DNA from 2 places in the Cryobacterium sp. AP27 genome. Region 2 is predicted to be linked to the other one. Evidence: predicted binding sites of a transcription regulator. Region 2 holds the regulator's gene; the other holds the start of a gene.

Region 1 (7,528 bases), 1.3 Mb from region 2:
GCCGATTTCAGCGTGGAGGTGCAGGAGCAGAACCCGGATTCGACGCTGTTCTTCTACCGCCGAGCTCTCGCCCTCCGCCGCGAGCTGCAGGATGAAGAAGACCTCGTGTGGCTCCCGACGGCTAACCCGGACGTGTTGCACTTCGGGCGTCCGGGGGGATGGCACGCGATCACCAACTTCGCCGGAGCGCCCGTCGCGCTGCCCGCGGGCGAGGTGGTGCTCACGAGCGCTCCCCTGCAGGCGGGCCTGCTTCCCGAGAACACCACCGCCTGGGTGATCGCCGACTGACCCGCGCCCACCCTGCCGGCCTGCGCCCACACCCGGCCCCCGCGCCCACACCCGAGGTTCGGGCCCAGCCCCAGCCCCATCCTGCGTGCCGCACCCCGGTGTCGGTCGCTACTTCAGGAGATCCGCTCCCGGGGGCGCCCCACGCCCGCGCCGATCCGCGGCCGGGCGGATGCGCGGCGCCGGATCTCCTGAAGTAGCGACCCCTCGGGCTCGAGCGCCGACACAAAAAATGGGCGCCTCCCGAGGGAGACGCCCATTCTTATCGTGCGGTGCTGCGTGGTGCCGCGGCGGACTTAGAAGTCCATGCCACCGGAGGGGTCGCCGGCCGGAGCCGGGTTCTTCTCGGGCTTGTCGGCGACAACGGCCTCGGTGGTGAGGAACAGACCCGCGATCGACGCTGCGTTGAGCAGCGCGGAGCGGGTGACCTTCACCGGGTCATTGATGCCGGCAGCGAGCATGTCAACGTACTCGCCGGTCGCGGCGTTGAGGCCGAATCCGACGGGCAGGTTGCGTACCTTATCCGCGACAACGCCAGGCTCGAGGCCGGCGTTGAGGGCGATCTGCTTGAGCGGGGCGTCGATGGCGACGCGCACGATGTTCGCGCCCGTTGCCTCGTCGCCGGTCAGCTGAAGCTTCTCGAAGGCGGTCTTGCCGGCCTGGATGAGCGCAACGCCACCACCGGCGACGATGCCCTCTTCGACGGCTGCCTTCGCGTTACGAACGGCGTCCTCGATACGGTGCTTGCGCTCCTTGAGCTCAACCTCCGTCGCGGCGCCGGCCTTGATGACGGCAACGCCGCCGGCAAGCTTGGCGAGACGCTCCTGGAGCTTCTCACGGTCGTAGTCGCTGTCGGTGTTCTCGATCTCGTTGCGGATCTGCTGAACGCGTCCGGCAATTGCCTCGACGTCTCCGGCACCCTCAACGATGGTCGTCTCGTCCTTGGTGATGACGACCTTGCGGGCGTTACCAAGCAGGTCGAGCGTGACGTTCTCGAGCTTGAGGCCGACCTCTTCAGAGATGACCTGTCCACCGGTGAGGATGGCGATGTCCTGAAGCTGGGCCTTGCGACGGTCTCCGAAGCCGGGAGCCTTGACGGCGACCGACTTGAAGATGCCACGGATCTTGTTCACGACGAGCGTGGCCAGAGCCTCGCCGTCGACGTCCTCGGCAATGATGAGGAGCTGCTTGCCGGTCTGGATGACCTTGTCCACGATGGGGAGCAGGTCCTTGATGTTCGAGACCTTGGAGTTGACGATCAGGATGTACGCGTCTTCGAAGACGGCTTCCTGACGGTCGGCGTCGGTCACGAAGTATGCGGAGAGGTAGCCCTTGTCGAAGCGCATGCCCTCGGTGAGCTCAAGCTCGGTGCCGAAGGTGTTCGACTCCTCGACGGTGACAACACCCTCCTTGCCGACCTTGTCGATGGCCTCGGCGATGATCGCGCCGATCTCGGGGTCGCCGGCAGAGATGGATGCGGTTGCCGCGATCTCTTCCTTGGTCTCGACCTCTTTCGCGTTCGCGATGAGCTCGGTGATGACGGCAGCAGTTGCCTTCTCGATGCCGCGCTTGAGGCTGATCGGGTCAGCGCCGGCTGCGACGTTGCGCAGGCCTTCGCGGACGAGAGCCTGGGCGAGCACGGTGGCGGTGGTGGTTCCGTCGCCGGCTACGTCGTCAGTCTTCTTGGCGACCTCCTTGACGAGCTCCGCGCCGATCTTCTCGTACGGGTCGTCGAGCTCGATCTCCTTGGCGATGGAGACGCCGTCGTTGGTGATCGTGGGGGCGCCCCACTTCTTCTCCAGAACGACGTTACGGCCGCGCGGGCCGAGGGTGACCTTGACGGTGTCGGCGAGAATGTTCAGGCCGCGCTCAAGCCCACGACGGGCCTCTTCATTGAATGCAATGATTTTTGCCATATGTGTAACTCGTCCCTCCCGGACGTTCCAAAAACGATGATGGGTTAGCACTCAAACGTGAGAGTGCTAACTAGATTCTGGCACTCTGGGGTCGAGAGTGCAAGCGAACCGGGTGTGGCGAGGGCTCAGCTCACGGCAACAGCTCGAGGGATCCCTGATCGATGGGGACGAGCTCGATCCAGGTATTTCCCGGGGCGAGGCGAATGGTGACCCCGTTGGCATCCACGAAGCGAATGGGATCGTCGCGCGAGTCCTTCACCCAGGTGGCGCTGATGGTCTGTCCCCCGGTCGAAACGGATGCCTCCCCCGAGCCGATCATCATCGTCTTGGGAATGGACCCGTACCGGTGGTCGATCGCCACGCGCAGGGTGAGGACGTTCGTCGACGTGAGCTGCGCGCCGTTTCCGTCCAGGTCGGGTGCACCCTCCTGAGAGCGCAGGTAGGACGCTCCCGCGGCATCCCAGCTCCAACTGGGCGAGCGCACGGTGGAGAATCGCATGTTGATGGCCGAGATGGGGGTGCCGTCCACCATTGCCGAGGAGTCCGCAACGGACGGCGCGTAGCCGAACTGTTGCGGGGGTGCCGGAAGGTCGTTGTGGCGGCTCACCATCTCACTGGCCTCAAGCACCACGTTGTGCGGTGCAGATTTGCTGCTGATTCGCGAGAACAGTCCCGTGGTGTCCTCGTCGAAGCTGGCGTTGAACACGGGCGCGCTGCGGATCATGCCCAGGAAAGCCTGGGCTCCGCCGGAATACGCGGCGATCCCGCCGAAGGGAGACATGATGTCGGGGTCCATCGGACGGATTGACCGCACCGGGCCGATCACGTCGGGGACGTCGGAGTGCCACACGGCCACGTAGCGGGTAATTCCACCCTCGACGAGTTCTTCAAAGACGATATCCGTGCGCTCCAGGCCGATTTGAGGCCGTGCGGCGTCGTGGTTGTCGATCTTGGCCGAGATGGATGGATGCGCGGCCGTCGCGGCGGCCACCTCGGTTCCACGCAATGGGGCGAGCTCAATCGGCGCCGGCTCGACATAGGTTGATTCCCACCCGGACGCGCTCGGAGTGGGTGCGACCGTGGCTGCACTGGAGCACGCGCTGAGGAGCAGCGCCGGAATGATGACCGCGACGATGCGTCCGACTGAGCGGGGACCGGCGGCCGGAATGTTTTTTGCCTTCACCTCGACACACTAACGCCGCCCGACGCTGCGGGCGGCGTTAGTACGGGGTGTGCCCTGGAATAAAACGCTTAGGCCGGACGAACCGATTCGGCCTGGGGCCCCTTGGCCCCGGCGCCGACCTCGAAGCTGACCTGCTGGCCCTCTTCGAGTACCTTGTATCCGCTCATGTCGATGGCAGAGTAGTGAACGAAAACGTCTTGCCCTCCCCCATCGACGGTGATGAAGCCGAAACCCTTTTCAGCGTTAAACCACTTTACGGTTCCGTTCGCCATGTGTTGCTCCTTGGTGCTGTAATTGCGTCGGCGACTGCCCATTGGCCGTACCGGGCCTGCCGCAGAATCTGCGATCGCTTCGCCTGCGCGCCGACCCCTCACTCGACGGGCGTGGTACACGGACAAAACGTTTGACCACCCAGAGCGTAGCGAAGGCACGCCAGAAGAAAAGGGGGTTGACGCGGGGTTCGGCGGCCGGTACGTAGAACGCCTGTTTCTGCGCCCTATGGGATGACGTAGTCGTTTCCGACGACAACGGTCAGGTCGGCGCCGGAGTCGGCGAAATCGTTGGCGAGGAGCGCTTCGGACCCGGGAATCGACTGCACGATTCCGAGCGCGGCTCCCTCGAGCGACGCGTCGGCGTAGTAGACGATGGTGGTCGGCTGATCCTGGGAGTCGGCATTGCCCGTGGTCCCCACGGTCCAGCCGGCCTCCGTCAGCACCTGAGTCGCGGATCCCGCCACGCCGTTGGACGAGGAGCCGTTCAGCACAGCCACAGACAGCTCAGGAGCGACCGTCGCGACCGGTGTCGGCGTCGGAGTCGGAGTCGGAGTCGCTGACTCCGACGGCGTTTCGGACGTCGGCGGTGTTTCGGCGGAGGTCGACGACGGGGTGGTGCCGGGGATGGTGATGTCGAGGCGGTCGTTCAGCGAAAGGATGCCGACGACGCCGGCGCCGATGAGCACGAGCGTCGCGGCCAGCGCCCACCAGAACGCCACCCACCCGCGCCCCTTGCGGCCGGGGGCTCGGTGCGCGCCCACCCGGTGAAGGTCATGCGGAACGTGGTCGAAGCGGTCTTTTGCGTCATGAGTAGGCATCGTGGGTCTGACTCGGTCCTCGGATTGGGGGTACTGACTACTGATCGTATGTGCTGAGGGACCGCCCGGCTCGTGCGGACGCGCGAGCCTCACGCATCCGCTGCAGCCGTTTGATGAGCATCGGGTCGTGGGCAATGGCTCGGGGCGAATCGATCAAGACAGCCAGGAGTTGATAGTAACGGGCCGCTGACAGGGCGAATTCAGCGCGGATGGCTTCTTCCTTGGCCCCGGCACTTCGCCACCATTTCTTCTCGAACGCAAGAATGGCCAGATCTCTCTCGGTCAGTTCCGCCTGGGTGGAAGCGGCTTCACGTGCACCATCCACCTGCTACCTCCGACACGGACCTGCCTCTGTGGCACGGAAAGCGTGCAACACCGCCAATCCTATTCACCGCCGCTGGCCGTTGTCCGAGTTCCCTCGGCCTGCCGCATTTCGGCTGAAAATTCGCCTCGACCTGACGGAATACGGAATTCCACCACCGGTCGGCGAGTTTAGTCTGGGAGTAGAGGCCGCCGGCAGGCGCCTGAGGCAACGAAGGGATTCATCATGGACCACGAGGTCACGAAGTCAGACGCGCAGTGGCGCGAAGAGCTCACTCCTGAGAAGTACGCGGTTCTTCGCGAAGCCGGCACGGAGCGCCCGTGGACCGGTGAATTGCTCGATGAAGCCCGCTCCGGTATTTACACGTGCGGCGCCTGCAACGCCGAACTGTTCAAGAGCGGCACCAAATTCGATTCCGGATGCGGCTGGCCCAGTTTCTACGAGTCCGTGCGCCCGGAAGCTGTTGAGCTCATCGAAGACCGGTCGCTCGGCACCGTGCGCACCGAAGTTCGCTGCGCAGCATGCGGTTCCCACCTCGGACACGTCTTCGATGACGGATTCGGTACCCCCACCGGTGACCGCTATTGCATGAACTCCGTCTCGCTCAACTTCAAGCCCGCCGAATAGCATTGCCCATCGCCGACCCCACGCCGTTGATCGTCGACGGCACGCGTCGCCCCGTGCTTGAGGCCGTGCAAAACCGTCGCTCTCACTCACAGGTGACCGCGATTGCGCCGAGCCACGCCGAGCTGCTGCCGTTCGTCGCCGCGGCCGCGCGAGCGGCCGATCACGCCTCCCTGCGCCCCTGGCGGCTGATCGAGCTGCGTGACGATGCCCGTGACCGTCTCGGACAGGCGTTCGTGGAAGCGGCCGGTCTGACCGGCGATGCGGCGCGCAAGCAGGCGGCCAAGCCGTTGCGGGCCGCCCTTCTGATCGCCGTCGTGGCCTGTCGACGACCGAGTGAGAAGGTCGCGGTTTGGGAGCAGGACGCCGCCGCGGCCGGAGTCGCCCACCTGCTGACCCTGCTGCTCAACGAGGCCGGCTGGGGCGTCATGTGGCGAACCGGCCCCCACACCAGGGCCGAGGCCGTGCACCGCATGCATGGGCTCAGCGAGTCCGAACAGTTGCTCGGCTGGCTCTACGTCGGAGCTGTCCCCGCCGAGTGCAAGCCGGTCCACCGCGCTCCGATCGACGCGAGCGAACACCTCAGTGCGCTGTAGCACCACCCCGCCCGACGCCGGACACACTGGCGTCACCTGAGCGCCTCCGCAGCGTCACTGCGTGATCGTAGCCTGCCGGCGTGAGCGAAAAACGAAACACAATCATGGTTCGGTCCACCGGCGGCCCCGTGCGAGCGGCGCGGCCGCCGACCTCGGCCGCCGACCTCACCCTGCGCGGCCTGTGGCAGCTGGTGGGCGTATACGTGTGGGTGGTTCTGCTGTTCAAGCGGCGGGTACCCGCCCGGCGGTACGACTAGGCCGGCCTCGGGCGGCGGCGGCCGAAGAGCCGCCAGCGAAAGCCGACGATCACCACGGCGGCGAGGGCGAGCATTGATCCGCCGACGGTGGTGACGGTGAGCGGATGCCCCGCCGTGGGCGCAATCACATCGATCGCGAGCGCGCAGAGCAGCTGTCCGGCCACGATGGAAAGTCCGAGGAGGAGCACACCGGTTGTGCGTACGACCATGGTGGCGCCCGCGATGAAAATGCAGCCGATCGCGCCACCAAGGTAGAGCCACGGAGCCGTCGGGAGCGACGTGGGAAAGCCGGCGATGAAACCGTGTACCACCGCGGCGATCACGAGCACGATGGTGCCGGTGAGAAAATTGAGAAACGTGGCGGTGAGGGCGCTGCCGGCCCGGATGCGCACGTGCCCGTTCACGGCCTGCTGCCAGCCCTGTGCGATGCCGGCCGCGAGCGGAAGCCACAGCCACCACAGGGGCACGTCGGTTTTCAGCTGGCCCGACACCGTCCAGGCCACGGCGCACAGGGCAACAACCACCCCAATGATCTTGGTGGCGGTGAGCGGGCGTCGGCCACCGGGCCCGATGCCGAAACGATCCATCAGCAGGCCGCTCACGGTCTGGCCGGCCACGATGGCGACCGTGAAGAGGGCGATTCCGAGCAACGCCGCGGTGAGCCCCTGCGCCAGCACGAAGAACGCGCCGGCGACGCCGCCGGACAGGTGCCACCAGGACAGCTCTGTGGTGCGCACCGCATCCGCGACCTGAACGAGACCCCGTCGACCGGGCGGCCACACCACCATGCCGACACCCAGTATCACCAGCCCCGAGCCGAAGGAGATCACGGCGGCGGAGAACCCGTCTCCAATCCGCAGCCCCAGCTCCCCGTTGACGCGGGACTGCACCGCGTAGAGTGCGCCGATGCCGACGGAGAACAGCACGGCGAGCCACACCGGAAAAGCCGGCCGGGTCGCTGCGACACGATCACTCGGAACGGGGTGCGGCTTGAGCTCTGTCACACGGCCATCCTAGGTGGCCGCGGGCACGACGCTTCCCGTTCGTTAGACGCTGAGCGTGTGCCCCCGTGTTTCGGCGGCGGCTGAAGGGCGCGGAGAGCGCGAATCCAGATGAATACCAGCGATCATGCAGCGCACCGATCCACCCGCACGTTCGATCGTGGGAACAGCGAGGGGAACGACCTGCGTCGACCTTTCGATGGTCGAGAGCTGCTCCGCGGTCAGGGCGGCGAATGCGCGCTGGGACAGCGCGA
Region 2 (7,528 bases):
AGCACGCGTTGCCCTCAGTGTGGCGATCAGCGACGTGGATGGTGCCGAGGCCGGCCTGCGCACGCTCGAACAGATCGAGGGGGCCGACGACTTTCAGCCGGCCTGGGCGACTCGGGCCTACCTGCTGGCCCAGGCCGGTCAGGTTGAGCGCGCCCGCTCCGCCTACGCCAGGGCCATCGTCCTGACCACGGATGCCGGCACGCGCACGCAGCTGCAGCACAGCCTCGACGACCTCGACAGGATTGGTGATCTGGGCGGCCAGCGCAGCCCGTGATCAAAGCGGTTCGGGCCCCGCGTTGTCGGTGTTGACCGGCGAACCGCCCGAGCATGGGACAATAGACGAACTATGTCACCGAGAGCCCTTCACGCGCTGGAACCGGCCGCCACAGCCCCCGAGTTCATCCGTAACTTCTGCATCATTGCCCACATTGACCACGGCAAATCCACGCTGGCCGACCGCATGCTGCAGATCACGGGAGTGGTCGAGGAACGAGCCATGCGTGCGCAGTACCTGGACCGCATGGATATTGAGCGTGAGCGCGGCATCACCATCAAGAGCCAGGCCGTGCGCATGCCCTGGGAAGTCGACGGTGTCACCTACGCGCTGAACATGATCGACACGCCAGGTCACGTGGACTTCACCTACGAGGTCTCGCGCAGCCTTGCCGCGTGTGAGGGGGCGATCCTCCTCGTGGACGCGGCGCAGGGCATCGAAGCCCAGACCCTGGCGAACCTGTACCTCGCGCTGGAAAACGACCTCACGATCATCCCCGTGCTGAACAAGATCGACCTTCCCGCGGCCGACCCCGACAAGTACGCCCGCGAACTCGCGAGCCTCATCGGCGGCAAGCCGGAGGACGTGCTGCGCGTTTCCGGTAAAACCGGCATGGGTGTCTCTGAGCTCCTCGACCTCGCGGCGCGGTCCATTCCCGCTCCGATGGGCGACCCGGACGCTCCCACCCGCGCGATGATTTTCGACTCGGTCTACGACAGCTACCGCGGCGTTGTCACCTACGTGCGCATGATCGACGGCAATCTCGGCCCGCGCGAGAAGATCCAGATGATGTCCACGCGGGCCACGCACGAGATCCTCGAGATCGGCGTGATCTCCCCGGAGCCGACGGTCAGCAAGAAGGGCCTTGGTGTCGGCGAGGTCGGCTACCTGATCACCGGTGTGAAAGACGTGCGCCAGTCCAAGGTCGGCGACACGGTCACGACCGCGCTGCGGCCGGCCACGGAGGCGCTCCCCGGCTACACGGAACCTCAGCCCATGGTGTTCTCCGGGCTGTACCCGATCGACGGCAGCGACTACCCGGCGCTGCGCGAGGCGCTCGACAAGCTCAAACTGTCGGATGCCTCCCTCGGCTACGAACCCGAGACATCCGTCGCCCTCGGCTTCGGCTTTCGCTGCGGCTTTCTCGGCCTGCTGCACCTCGAGATCATCACGGAGCGCATCGACCGAGAATTCGGCATCGACCTGATCACGACCGCGCCGAGCGTGCCGTACGAGGTCACCACCGACGACAAGAAGACCGTCACGGTCACCAACCCGAGCGAGTTCCCCAACGGCAAGATCGCGTCGGTGATGGAACCCATCGTGAAGGCGGCCGTTCTCGCGCCGAAGGACTATGTCGGTGTGATCATGGAACTCTGCCAGAGCCGCCGCGGCACCCTGCTCGGAATGGATTACCTCGGCGAAGACCGGGTCGAGATCCGCTACACGATGCCCCTCGGCGAGATTGTCTTCGACTTCTTCGACAACCTGAAGAGCCGCACCGCCGGCTACGGCTCGCTGGACTACGAGCCCACCGGTTCGCAGGAAGCCGACCTGGTCAAGGTCGACATTCTGCTGCAGGGCGAGCAGGTCGATGCGTTCAGCGCCATCGTGCACCGCGACAAGGCGTACGAGTACGGGGTGCTGATGACCGGCCGGCTGCGCAAGCTCATCCCGCGCCAGCAGTTCGATGTGCCGATCCAGGCCGCGATCGGCGCCCGAATCATCGCCCGTGAATCGATCAGCGCCATCCGCAAGGACGTGCTCGCCAAGTGCTACGGCGGTGACATCTCCCGTAAACGTAAACTGCTCGAGAAGCAGAAAGAGGGCAAGAAGCGCATGAAGATGGTCGGTCGCGTTGAGGTTCCGCAGGAAGCCTTCATCGCGGCGCTGTCCGGCGACGAGCCCCCCAAGAAAGAAAAGAAGTAGCCGGATGCGTCGATCCACGTTCACTGATGCTGCCGTGACCTATGGGGCCATCGGCGGCACGCTTGCCCCCGACCTGATGCAGTACCCGCCGAAGGGCCACCGGCCGCTGGAACGCAGCGTACGTCTCGGCAGCGGCGACGAGCGTTTCGACGTCGCGTCGAAGCTGCTCATGACCTGGGGTGTGCAACGGGGCAGTGGGATGAGCGTCACCGACCTGGAAAACGGCACCGGGGTGCAGTACACGCCGGTGGAGTTCGAGCCGGACGGCACGCCGATTCCCGCCCGCCAGGCGCCGGACGGGGAGGCCACCTTCGCTGAAGACGGTACGCCGTACATCATGAACGGGATGACCGCGCAACTGGAGATCCACGTCGGCCCGATGCGGGTCAAGGCACCGGTGCGCGTCGTGTACGTCATCGCCGAGAAGACTCGTGTCGGCTTCGCGTACGGCACCATGAAGGGGCATCCCGAAAGCGGTGAGGAGTCGTTCATCGTTGAGAAGCGGGACGACGACTCCGTCTGGTTCACGCTGCGCGCGTTCTCCCGCCCGAGCACCTGGTACTACCGTCTCGCGTCCCCGCTTCTGCGCATTCAGCAGGAACGCTTCACCCGTCGGTACCTGAAGGCGCTTCACCCGGTTGGGGCGCTGTAGGTCCGTGGCTGGTGCACTTCCCCTCGGCGACCCGGCCCCGGCCGATGGCCTGATTCCGGCGTCGGCATCCGTCGGCGCGTCGGAACGCGACTTCGGCGTCTACCTGCACGTACCGTTCTGCCGCGTGCGGTGCGGTTACTGCGACTTCAACACATACACGGCGACCGAACTCCGCGGCGTCAAGCAGAGCGACTACGCGAGCCAGGCCGTGCTCGAGGTCGAGGCCGCCGGTCGCATTCTGACCGAATCGGGCCTTCCGCAACGGCACGTGTCCACCGTGTTCTTCGGCGGCGGAACACCGACGCTGCTTCCGGTGACCGACCTGGTGAAGATGCTCCAGGCCGTGCGCACCCAGTGGGGGATCGAGCCGGGGGCCGAGGTCACGACCGAGGCCAACCCCGACTCCGTCGACGCCGCGTACCTGCAATCGCTGGCCGACGCCGGTTTCACCCGGGTGTCCTTCGGCATGCAGTCGGCCGTTCCGAGCGTTCTGGCCACTCTGGAACGCACCCACGACCCGGACCGGGTTCCCCTCGTCGTGCGCTGGGCGCGCCAGGCGGGGCTGGACGTGAGCCTCGATCTCATCTACGGCACCCCGGGGGAGACGATCGCGAACTGGCGCGCAAGTCTGGAACAGGCCATCGGCCAGGCGCCGGATCACCTGAGTGCGTACTCGCTCATCGTCGAGGAGGGCACCAAGCTGGCCCGGCAGATCCGTCGGGGCGACGTCGTACCCATCAACGACGACCAGCAGGCGGAATTCTACGAGCTGGCCGACGAGCTCCTGGCCGAGGCCGGATATCACTGGTACGAGGTGAGCAACTGGGCAACGGATGCGGCGCACGAGTCGCGGCACAACCTCTCGTACTGGCGCAGCCACGATTGGTGGGGCGTTGGTCCCGGAGCGCACAGCCACGTGGGCGGGGTGCGCTGGTGGAACGTGAAGCACCCGGCGGCCTACGCCGAGCGGGTGCTGTCCGGTGTGTCACCGGCCGTCGGACGGGAAGCGCTCGATGAGCCGACCCGGGAGCTCGAACGGGTGCTGCTGCTCAGCCGGATTCGCACCGGGATCCCGATCGCATCGCTGGCCGAAGCCGGGCGGCACGAGGTCGCCGGTTTGATCGCCGACGAACTCATCAATGCCAGAGCGGCCCTGACCGGGTCCATCGAGTTGACCCTGAAGGGGCGACTTCTGGCGGATGCGGTCGTGCGACGCATCACCCCATAGGGTCGCCCGGCGGGTCAGCTGACGAACTTGAACGAGAGCGGGTATGTGTATCCCTCGCCGCGGTTCGCGGCGAGGCCCGCCAGAATGCTGAACACGATGACCAGCGCCCAAATGGCGAATCCGAGCAGGTAGCCGACGAAGATGGCGGTGAGTACGGCCGACACGGCGTAGCCGATGGCCGCGGTGATCTGAAAATTCAACGCCGTCGCGCTGTGCGCGCGGATGAACGGTCCGCGCTCCTTTAACAGCAGGTAGCCGAGCAGCGCCGGCACAAACGAAAAGAAGATGCCGGCCACATGGATGAGCGTGGCCCAGAGTTTCTCGTCTGCGGGGCTCAGCGGCGCGGCGGGCGAGGAGCGGTACGGATCGCTGGGCGGGGTGGCATCAGACATTCGGTCTCCTGTATCAACGACCGGCATTCTGGCGCTCTGCCACCGGCCCTCCCAGCGTACCCGGGCTACTTGATGAAGCGCACGGACACCGGATACCGGTACGTGCCGCCGTCTTTCACCGCCAGGAAGCCCATGATCGAGAACACCACGGTCATGATCCACACGACCAAACCGAGGAAGTTGAACAGGAGTCCGATCCCGAGCGTGATCAGGGCAAGGAACGTTCCGATGAAGAACACCGCGAACCAGGCGATGGTGACCGTGATCTGAAAGTTCAGTGCCTCTTTGGCCTCGATGTTGGTGCGCCGACCGCGGTCCTTGAATACGAGCCAAATGATGAGGGAGGGAAGAATCCAGAGGATCCCGCCCAGATGGGCCAGGGAGGCCCATTGTTGATCTTCGGCCGCCGTGAGCGGCGCCGCGGCGGCCGCGGACGGGTACGAGGACTGTGGCTGGTTCTGGCCGGGGTCGGGGTCGCGGGGAGCCTGCGCGTTTGGATCGCTCATGATCATGCCTTTCACAATGAATGTGTATGAGACCGCGTATATGCATAAGTTACTGCGACCCCCCTGCGGGAGCAATGGGCGATATTGTCCCTGGCGCGATATGATTGGCACTCAGGCAATGTGAGTGCCAGTGTTGTGGTGCGTACGACAGGTAGGGAGGCGTGACGATGGTTTCTGATCGTGGTCTCGACGTCTTACGCGTCATCGTGCAGGATTACGTGGCATCTCGCGAACCGGTCGGGTCCAAATCCATCGTCGACCGGCACTCCTTCGGAGTCTCGGCTGCGACCATTCGCAATGACATGGCCCTCCTCGAGGAGGAAGACCTGATCGCAGCGCCGCACACGTCGTCGGGGAGAATCCCCACCGACAAGGGCTACCGGGTCTTCGTCGATCACCTCGCGGACCTGCGGCCTCTAACGCCGGCTCAACGACAGGCCATCGAGACGTTCCTCGGCCAGTCGGCGGATCTCGACGAGGTTCTCGTGCGCAGCGTGCGTCTACTCTCTCAACTCACCCATCAGGTCGCACTGGTGCAGTACCCGTCGCTGTCCCGCGCCAAGGTGCGGCACATTGAACTTGTCTCGCTCACCCAGACCCGGGTGCTCTCCGTGCTCATCACGGATTCCGGCGCCGTCGAGCAGCGTGTCATCGACCTGCCGCTTCCCGTCGACGAGCCGACGCTCGCTCAGGTGCGTTCGCACCTCACCGCCGCGATTGTCGGACTGACCATGACGGATGCTGCGGCGGCGTTGACGGGCGCGCCGTTGCTTGTTGCCCCGGGAAACCGAGACGTCGATGCCGTGACCGAGCTGATCACGTCGACGCTCCGGGAGCAGGTCGGCGCCAACGGCCAGACCAAACTGGTGATGGCCGGAACCGCCAATCTGGTTCGAACGGAAGAAGATTTTTCCGGCAGCATCTACCCGGTGCTCGAGGCGATCGAGGAGCAGGTCGTTCTCCTGCGCCTGTTCGGCGAGATGGCCACTGACCAGCACGGGGTCTCGGTCAGCATCGGCCGCGAGAACGCGCCGTTTGAACTGGCCGAAACCTCGGTTTTGACGAGCGGATACAGCTCAAACGGCAACCTGGCCCGCCTTGGCGTACTCGGCCCCACCCGCATGGATTACTCCAACAACATGGCGGCCGTCCGCGCCGTCGCACGCTACCTTTCCACCCTCCTGGGCGAGAGCTGATCCATAGCGCACCTGACCCAGACAGCACCGACAATCACCTACTTCCGTAACAACAGAGCAACGAGGAGAGCCACCTTTGGCTGACCACTATGAAGTTCTCGGCGTGAGCCGCGACGCAACCACCGACGAAATAAAGAAGGCGTATCGACGCCTGGCCCGCCAGCTGCACCCGGACGTCAACCCCGGCGCAGAAGCGTCCGAAACATTCAAAAGCGTCACTCACGCCTACGACGTGCTGAGCGATTCCGCGCAGCGGCAGAAATACGATCAGGGCGGGCAGAACGGCGGCGGATTCGACGGCCAAAACTTCGGCAACTTCGGCGACATTTTCGAGACGTTCTTCGGTGGTGGCGGCGGATCAACGCGCGGTCCGCGCTCCCGGCGGGAACGCGGCCAGGACGCGCTCATTCGCGTGGAACTGGACCTTGCCGAGGTCATCTTCGGAACACACCGCGACCTCGAGGTCGATACGGCTGTGCTCTGCGGCACCTGCAAGGGATCGTGCTGCCAGCCCGGAACCGCACCCGTCACCTGCGACATCTGCCACGGCAGCGGCAGCATCCAGCGCGCCGTGCGCTCCCTGCTGGGCAACGTCATGACGAGCAGCCCGTGTGGTTCCTGCCGCGGCTTCGGCACCATCATCGCGACGCCGTGCACCACCTGCTCCGGCCAGGGACGCGTTCGCGCCCGCCGCACCGTGCCCGTGGACGTTCCCGCGGGCGTGGACACCGGCCTGCGACTGCAGATGCCCGGAAGCGGCGAGGTCGGCTCGGCCGGCGGCCCGAACGGCGACCTCTACCTCGAGATGAAGGTGCGTCACCACGACGTCTTCAGCAGAGACGGCGATGACCTCATGTGCGCCCTGGAAGTTCCGATGACGTCCGCGATTCTCGGGACCACGGTCAAGCTCAAGGCGCTCGACGGCGACATCGAAGTGGAACTACGCGCCGGTGTGCAGAGTTCTGAGATTCTCACGATCAAGGACCGTGGCATCACGAAGCTGCGCGGCAATGGCCGCGGAGACCTGAAGATCGGCATCCAGGTCATCACGCCCATGAAGCTCGACCACAAGGAGCGTGACCTCATCGAGCAGTTCGCTGCGCGGCACTCCGCGCCCGCGCCCGCGCTCAGCCACTACCAGCAGGGTCTGTTCGCCAGGCTGCGCGACCGCTTCCTCAGTTAGCGGACAACGACCGTGGCCAATTTCTACCTGGCGCCCGAGCTGCGGGCGGAGGACTCCGCGAGCGGTTCCGTCGTGAGCGTGACGGGTTCGGAGGCCCGGCACGCCGTGACGGTCAGCCGCATTCGCGCGGGCGAACGGTTGCTGATCGGCAACGGTGCGGGACTCGTG

What was found. Region 2 encodes HrcA, which represses chaperone genes, less so after heat shock. Its sites were predicted from a motif close to TTNGCACTCGNNNNNNNCGAGTGCNAA; they were not measured.
Region 1: groL (chaperonin GroEL) is a predicted target of HrcA. The motif match lies at 2,279-2,305, and genes of this name have one in related genera.

What each region holds. Positions count from the first base shown of each region.
Region 1 covers NZ_CM155285.1:377,113-384,640, reverse strand. Annotated here, with positions in the region: gene AC1MB9_RS01835 (glycoside hydrolase family 13 protein) at 1-288, shown strand, start outside; gene groL (chaperonin GroEL) at 582-2,201, opposite strand; gene AC1MB9_RS01825 (DUF3048 domain-containing protein) at 2,332-3,384, opposite strand; gene AC1MB9_RS01820 (cold-shock protein) at 3,453-3,656, opposite strand; gene AC1MB9_RS01815 (LytR C-terminal domain-containing protein) at 3,881-4,474, opposite strand; gene AC1MB9_RS01810 (DUF3263 domain-containing protein) at 4,512-4,799, opposite strand; gene msrB (peptide-methionine (R)-S-oxide reductase MsrB) at 5,022-5,423, shown strand; gene AC1MB9_RS01800 (nitroreductase family protein) at 5,426-6,016, shown strand; gene AC1MB9_RS01795 (hypothetical protein) at 6,097-6,273, shown strand; gene AC1MB9_RS01790 (DMT family transporter) at 6,270-7,277, opposite strand; gene ctlX (citrulline utilization hydrolase CtlX) at 7,320-7,528, opposite strand, start outside.
Region 2 covers NZ_CM155285.1:1,646,992-1,654,519, reverse strand. Annotated here, with positions in the region: gene AC1MB9_RS07875 (RNA polymerase sigma factor) at 1-274, shown strand, start outside; gene lepA (translation elongation factor 4) at 347-2,203, shown strand; gene AC1MB9_RS07865 (DUF1990 family protein) at 2,208-2,855, shown strand; gene hemW (radical SAM family heme chaperone HemW) at 2,860-4,083, shown strand; gene AC1MB9_RS07855 (DUF4870 domain-containing protein) at 4,098-4,475, opposite strand; gene AC1MB9_RS07850 (DUF4870 domain-containing protein) at 4,541-4,981, opposite strand; gene hrcA (heat-inducible transcriptional repressor HrcA) at 5,149-6,177, shown strand; gene dnaJ (molecular chaperone DnaJ) at 6,254-7,360, shown strand; gene AC1MB9_RS07835 (16S rRNA (uracil(1498)-N(3))-methyltransferase) at 7,373-7,528, shown strand, end outside.